DNA from 3 places in the Streptomyces sp. NPDC037013 genome. Region 1 is predicted to be linked to each of the others. Evidence: riboswitches for the same ligand, from Rfam matches in the RefSeq annotation. Region 1 holds a riboswitch; each other region holds the start of a gene.
What was found. A riboswitch is a leader RNA that binds a small molecule or an ion and turns the genes downstream of it on or off. The one in region 1 is predicted to bind cyclic di-AMP.
Positions count from the first base shown of each region.

Region 2: linked by a shared signal. The riboswitch ahead of ACZ7DY_RS16900 (LysM peptidoglycan-binding domain-containing protein) and the one ahead of ACZ7DY_RS25935 (transglycosylase family protein) in region 1 are both predicted to bind cyclic di-AMP.
Region 3: linked by a shared signal. The riboswitch ahead of ACZ7DY_RS22275 (M23 family metallopeptidase) and the one ahead of ACZ7DY_RS25935 (transglycosylase family protein) in region 1 are both predicted to bind cyclic di-AMP.

Region 1 is NZ_JBVJRV010000007.1:109,489-111,742, reverse strand. Features, by position in the region: gene ACZ7DY_RS25940 (transglycosylase family protein) at 46-1,116, shown strand; cyclic di-AMP (ydaO/yuaA leader) riboswitch at 1,312-1,514, shown strand; gene ACZ7DY_RS25935 (transglycosylase family protein) at 1,519-2,244, shown strand.
Region 2 is NZ_JBVJRV010000004.1:527,561-529,814, forward strand. Features, by position in the region: gene ACZ7DY_RS16895 (TIGR03557 family F420-dependent LLM class oxidoreductase) at 1-133, opposite strand, end outside; gene ACZ7DY_RS16900 (LysM peptidoglycan-binding domain-containing protein) at 340-1,077, opposite strand; cyclic di-AMP (ydaO/yuaA leader) riboswitch at 1,082-1,249, opposite strand; gene ACZ7DY_RS16905 (SigB/SigF/SigG family RNA polymerase sigma factor) at 1,976-2,254, shown strand, end outside.
Region 3 is NZ_JBVJRV010000006.1:21,605-23,858, forward strand. Features, by position in the region: gene ACZ7DY_RS22270 (aldo/keto reductase) at 1-164, opposite strand, end outside; gene ACZ7DY_RS22275 (M23 family metallopeptidase) at 242-1,321, opposite strand; cyclic di-AMP (ydaO/yuaA leader) riboswitch at 1,333-1,495, opposite strand; gene ACZ7DY_RS22280 (PP2C family protein-serine/threonine phosphatase) at 1,716-2,254, opposite strand, start outside.

The sequences.
Region 1 (2,254 bases):
ACCCCGGTGCCCGGTCGTCGCCGCAGTCTCCTGAAAGGCAACCGCATGCTCTCCGGTCAAGGTCGTCACCGACGCCCCCGCCAGGCCCCGGCTCTCATCGTCGCGGCAGGCGTCACCGGATCAGCCATCGCCATCCCCCTGCTCGCCGCCACCAGCGCGAGCGCCGCCTCCACCACCACCTGGGACAAGCTCGCCCAGTGCGAGAGCGGTGGCGCGTGGAGCGCCGACCCGGGCAACGGTTATTACGGAGGACTCCAGCTCTCCCAGGAGACATGGGAGAGCTACGGCGGCCTCGACTACGCGCCCAGCGCCGACCAGGCCTCCAAGTCCCAGCAGATAGCCGTCGCCGAGAAGGTCCTCGACGCCAAGGGCACCGCCGCCTGGCCGAGCTGCGCCCCGATCGCCGGTCTCACCGACGGCGGCGCGGCGGCCGACGTGGACCCGGGCGCCCCCATCACCCCGGAACCCTCCGATCCGTCCGGTTCGACCGGCGCCGAGGGCTCCAAGGACTCGAAGGAATCCAAGGACTCCGGGGACGCCAAGGGGTCGAAGGACGGCGCGGAGAAGGGTGACGCGTCCGGCGAACCCGCGGACTCCGCCGAGCCGTCCGACGACGCGTCGACGGACCCGGCGGACGCCTCGGGCGACACGCCCGGGAAGGGCGCCGGCTCGCGAGAGAAGAATCACGACGAGTCCGGCGAAAAGGACGGCAAGAAGGACGGCAGGGGCGGGAAGGGCGACGCCGACGGCAAGGGCGGCACGGACGGCTCCGGCAAGTCCGGGACCGGGGACGGCACTTCGCCCGACCCTGAGGACGCCACCGCCCCCTCCGAGGGCTCCGACGGCTCCTCCGGCCGCCACCGCGGCGACCGCGCCGACGAGAGCGGGGGTGCAGGCGGGCGTCCCGGACGGCACGCCTCGCGCGGCGACGAGCGCACCGGCGCGGTCGCCGACGGGACGTACACGGTGCGCTCCGGGGACAACCTCTCGCTCATCGCGGACGACCTCGACGTCGACGGCGGCTGGCACGAGCTCTACGCCGAGAACAAGAAGACCGTCGGCGCCGACCCGGACCTCATTCTCCCCGGTCAGAGCCTCGATCTGGGCGAAAAGTAACGGTAGTTGACGATGCGTCTGCCGGGGCCTTCGCGGCGTATGTCCGCTTTGGCGCGAGTGAGACATGGGTCTCAGAAGCCCTGATCGTCTTTGAAATTGTGTGGAAGACGTGATTACCGTCGTCACCGCTCGCCACTGGTGAGCCCCGCCGGTCGGTACGCCGAATCCTGCCAACGGCCGGACGGGAACAGTCGTCGCTCAAGAGCGCCGTGGGCAGGAGCGGGGGACCCAAGGTTTGTGCCGGGTCCGTCCGTTGAGGGGGTGGGCAGCCGAGAGGCTGGGCGCCGCGCAACGGACGGGAACGGCTAGGGGTGAAGTCGCGCTCAAGGAGTGCGACCGGGCAACCACATCGGCCCGAACCCGACAGCTCACCTCGCAGGCGTCGGTGTAGGGGATCAACTCATGCTGCTTTCCAGCAAGGGCAAGCACCGCCGTCCGTCCAAGGCCACCCGCGTCGCCACGCTCGTCGGCGTGACCGGCGCCGCCGTCGCCGCCCCGCTGATGGCGGCCGGCTCGGCCTCCGCCGCCACCACCTCCGAGTGGGACGCCGTCGCCCAGTGCGAGTCCGGCGGCAACTGGTCCATCAACACCGGCAACGGCTACCAGGGCGGCCTGCAGTTCTCGCCGTCCACCTGGGCCGCGTACGGCGGCACCAAGTACGCGCCGACCGCCGACAAGGCCTCCAAGGCCCAGCAGATCGAGATCGGCGAGAAGGTCCTGGCGGGCCAGGGCAAGGGCGCCTGGCCGTCCTGCGGCGTCGGCCTCTCGGGCGCCTCGCCCAGCAGCGGCGGCGGCTCGCAGCAGCAGGCCCCGCAGCAGCAGGCTCCGCAGGAGAAGCCGCAGCCGCAGCGGACGCAGCAGCAGGCCGCTCCGCAGCACCAGCAGCAGGCCGCGCCGAAGCCGCAGCCCGCGCCGCAGACCGAGTCCAAGAAGACCGTCGAGACCCCGACCGGCAAGACGGTCAAGAAGGGCGACGGCGAGTACAAGGTCGAGACGGGCGACACCCTCTCCAAGATCGCCCAGGCGCACCACGTCAAGGGCGGCTGGCAGAAGGTCTACAAGCTGAACGGCGACATCATCGACGACGCCGACTTCATCTACCCGGGCCAGCAGCTCCACCTCGGCTGAGGCTGCTCCC
Region 2 (2,254 bases), on a different contig from region 1:
GATTGTCGAGCCAGGGGTGGTAGTGGTCGCTGATCTCGACGAAGTCGAAGCCCGCCTCTTCCGCGAGTACCGCCTGCCGTACGAGTTCCGCCGGGCCGAACGCCTCGGCGGCCAGCTTGTAGCCGATCTCCATGTGCTCCTCGTCTCCTCGCGCGTCGGCGTCGTTTCGTCCGCACAGAGGTACCCGCCGACATTCGGGCATAACGCCCACCGACGTCCCCATTCTTTTCACCCGCCCGTTTCCCCCGCACGTCGAACGGGTCGGCGGCCCGGAACGAGGACACGCCGCGAGCCCCGGACACGGGTGCCGGGGCTCGCGGTGATCGAGGGGGGTGCGGTCTAGTACGGGCCGTTGACGTTGTCGATCGAGCCGTAGCGGTCGGCCGCGTAGTTGCAGGCGGCGGTGATGTTGGCGACCGGGTCGAAGCTGTCCATCGCCGTGCCAGCCACGTGGTACGCGGAGAACGTGGGGCCGATGACCTGGAGCAGTCCCTTGGACGGGGTGCCGGCGACCGCGTTGGAGTCCCAGTTGTTGATGGCCAGGGGGTTGCCGGAGGACTCGCGCATGATGTTGCGGTGGATGCCCTCGTAGGTGCCGGGGATGCCCTGCTGAGCCATGATGTCGAGCGACTCCTTGATCCAGCCGTCGAGGTCGTTCGTGTAGGACTTCGGGGCCGGGGCGACGGCGGGCTCGGCGGCGGCCGTGTCGCGCTCGGACCGGTCCGCCCGCTCGGTGGATGCCTCGGAGGCGTCCTGGCCCTCCTTGCCCAGGGTGAGCTCGATGCCCGGGCGTATCAGCGCCGGGTTGTCACCGAGGGCGCCGCGGTTGTCCTGGTACAGCCTCTTCCAGCCGCCGCTGAGGTGGTGCTCCTGCGCGATCTTGGCGAGGGAGTCGCCGGAGACCACGACGTACGTGTTCGGGGCGGCGGCGGGCCGGGCGGCCACTGCGGGCTGCGCGGCGGCCGTGGTGGCACCGAGCACGGGGAGCACGAGCACGGCCCCGCCCGCTCCTGTGGCGGCGATGCCCCGGCCGAGCGAGCTGGACTTGGGGCGGCGGTGCTTACCCTTTGCAGGCATGACGAATTCCTCTCCGTCGCCTACGAGGTGAGCTGTCGGGTTCGGACTGGAGGTGTCCGGTCGTAACGGGCGTACGACTTAACCCCGAGCCGGCCCGGGATTCCGGGTCGGCGGCTTACCTGGGTCCCCCGCTCCTGCCGTGCGTAAGTGAGTGGGTGGGCGAGTTTCCGGACAGCGGCAGGATTCGGCGTTCCATCCGGATTGACGGTGACGTTAAGCGAGAAAGCCCGGGGGGAACAAGGCGGGAATTCGATCGGTGAATGCGTCCGGCGCTTTCCTGGCGTCCGGCTGTCCTCCGCATCCGTAGATCAAAATGACTCAACTCTCCATGCGCAGAAGGAAGTGCTCTCGGCGGATCCAAAGGCTCTCCGCTGCCGCCCCTGTGACTCATTTCACGGAATGAGGGGAGGGGCTGAGGTGCGATACCCGGGGGCGGACCGCGTTATACCGGTCAATCGGCATTAAATCGGGCACATGCGCTTCGGTGTGAAGGGTGCGTTTCAGTCAAAACGGGCACGAGGCCTTCGTTCCTGAAAACCCAGAACCCTTTATCCCGTCAGAATTCTCCACCCCGTCAGATTCTTCACCGCTTCACCGCGGGAGTGAATATCGGCGTGTGCCGGAGACGTGCCTTATCGCGCCGCCGATCGCAACACCGTTGCGGGCAAGCGGTATTACGAGAGAGGCCTCCTCGGCAGGTTTGCGGACCGCCGTCCGACGCGCTCTCAACTCTTGGCCGCAACAGGCGGGTTTGGCTCCGCTGATCTCGGACAGGCGGTACTTCGACGTGCTTGGGCAGACAGGCACATTCACGGGAGCGGTGCCGACCCGGCCGCCTCGAGGTGTGTCTCGTCGCGCTCCCGTGCTGCCGATACCAGCAGTTCGACGGGAGGCACACATGCTGAGCGAGACAGGGCAGACGCACCGAGTGGCAGACACCCGGACCGGGCGGGACACCCCGGACACGACCGCCGACTTCGAGCGCCTGGCCGTCCTGCCTGCCGGCCCCGAGCGGCAGCGGCTGGTGGAGCACATCGTGGAGGCATGGCTCCCGGTGGCCCACCGTCTGGCGGGCAAGTTCCGTGACCGGGGCGAGCCCCTGGACGACCTGGAGCAGGTCGCGGCCCTCGGTCTGGTCAAGGCCGTCGACCGCTACGACCCGGCGCAGGGCCCGTTC
Region 3 (2,254 bases), on a different contig from region 1:
GAGTAGACGTCGGCGGTGTCGATGAAGTTGCCGCCCGCGGCGGTGTAGGCGTCGAGGACGTCGAAGGACGCCGTGCGGTCGGCGGTCCAGCCGAAGACGTTGCCGCCGAGGGAGAGGGGGAACACCTCGAGGTCGGAAGAGCCGAGTCGGCGAAGAGAAGTCATACGTTCCGCAACGTCCGGGACGGAAACCGAATTCCGTCCCGCACTTCAAGGAACCGTCAAACCCTCGCGGACAGTGCTCAGGGGTTGAGCCCCTTGCTCTGGAGCCAGCCCAGCGGGTCGATCCCGGTGCCGTCGGGGGTGTGGACCTCCAGGTGGAGGTGCGGCCCGGTGACGTTGCCGGTCGCGCCGACGCGGCCGATGACGTCGCCCGTGCTGACCTTCTGGCCCGCGCTGACGTTGAGCGAGGACTGGTGGCAGTACCAGACCTCCGTGCCGTCCTCGAGTTCGAGCACGGTGCGGTAGCCGTACGCGCCCGCCCAGCCGGCCTCCTTGACGGTGCCGGTGTGCACGGCCTTGAGCGGGGTACCCGTGGGAGCGGCGAAGTCCAGGCCGGTGTGGTGGCCCGAGGACCACATGGACCCGGCGTCGCCGAAGTGCGAGGTGAGCGTGTACGAGGAGGTCGGGATGGCGTAACTCTTGGCGAGCTTGGCAAGGCGCGCGGCCTCGGCCTTGGCCTTGCGGGCCTCCTCCTGCTTCTTCTTCTCGGCGGCGGCCTTGGCGTCCGCCTTCCGCTCGGCGGCCTTCTGCTGCGCGGCGGCCTCGTCGGCGGCCTTCTTGACGGCGGCGTCCTCGGCGGCGGTGCGTACGGCGGAGTCCGCCTGGTGCTGCTGGTTCTCGGCCTGCCGCATGATGCGGGCGCGCAGTGCCTCGCCCGCGTCGGTGGTGCCCTGTTCGGCGTCGGCGGTGCTCACGCCGGCCGCGGTGAGCGGCGTCGCGGCGGCGACGGACGGAGCGGCCTCCGCCGTGTCGCCGGCCAGCAACGAGCCGACGCCCGGCAGGGATTCGGCGTCCGGCAGCGAGTCCGCGACGGTGCCCACGCCCGGCAGGTCCGGCATGGATATGGCGACCGGCGGCTTGCCGTCCTGCGCGGTGGCCATGCCGCCCGCGCCGACGGCCGCGATGACGCCCACGCCGAGCACGGTGGAGCTGCGGGCGAGGCCGCCACCGGCCTTCTTGTGCACACGGTGCCTGCCGCGGACGGGACGGACGGACTCCTCGGTGGGGTTCCACTCGTCGAAGGAGCCCTCGTCGTACGGACCGAAGTCGTCGTCATTCGGTATGTACACGGCTTGGGGGGCAGGCCGGTTGGACGCCACTGGGGCGCACTCCTTTCCTTCCTTCTCGCCTACCGGGTTAGCTGACGGGTTCGGAGCAGGAAGGTCTCCTACGGGCGCCTGGCGCGGATGCACGGATGCATGAGGCGCAGATGCCCGATTCACCCCAAGTTGGTGGTTCCCCGGCTCCCTTGCGGGATTAGGCGCGTGCGCACGGAGCCGCCTCTAGTGACGGCTGGGACGACCGCGCTGCGTTATCGAACGTTAATAGACAGCGGGTCGGTATTCCAAGCCGTTCCGGTTGATCGTTAACGCTGATCGCCTGTACGTATCGGGACACGGGGTGCCGGAACGGGGCGAGTTGACCCACCTTGGTCCGCACCGGAACTTCACATTCCCTTGACAGGATGTCAGTTGCCCTGCGGAACGGTGAACTTCAGTCACCGGTGGTGACGTCCGGATCCCCGGCGACGGGCCGCCGCACGGCGAGCAGCGCCATGTCGTCGGTCATCCGGCCCCCGGTGTGCCGCCGCACCTCCTCGGCGAGCGCGGCGAGCAGCGCGCGCGGACCGCCCCGCCCCGGGAAGATCCGCCCGCCGAGCCGGGTCGCAGGGTCGTAGAACGTGCCCTCCGCGTCCCGGGCCTCCGACAACCCGTCCGTGTAGAAGAGCAGCGTCGCGCCCGGCGGGAACTCCGTCTCGTCCGCCCGGTCCGGCCAGACGCCCAGCTCGCCCATGCCGAGCGGGAGCGCGGGCTCGGTCGCCGTCAGGACGCACAGCCGCCCGTCCCCGCGCAGCAGCAGCGGCGGCGGATGCCCCCGGTTGATCAGCCGTACGCCGCCGTCGGCGTGCCGGATCTCGGCGAGGACGGCGGTGGTGAACCCCTCGAAGGCGTCCAGACCGTCGCGCCGGGTGCCCTCGCGCGCGAGGGCCCGCTCCAGGCGCTGGGCCACCGCCTCCAGGGTGGTCTCCTGCT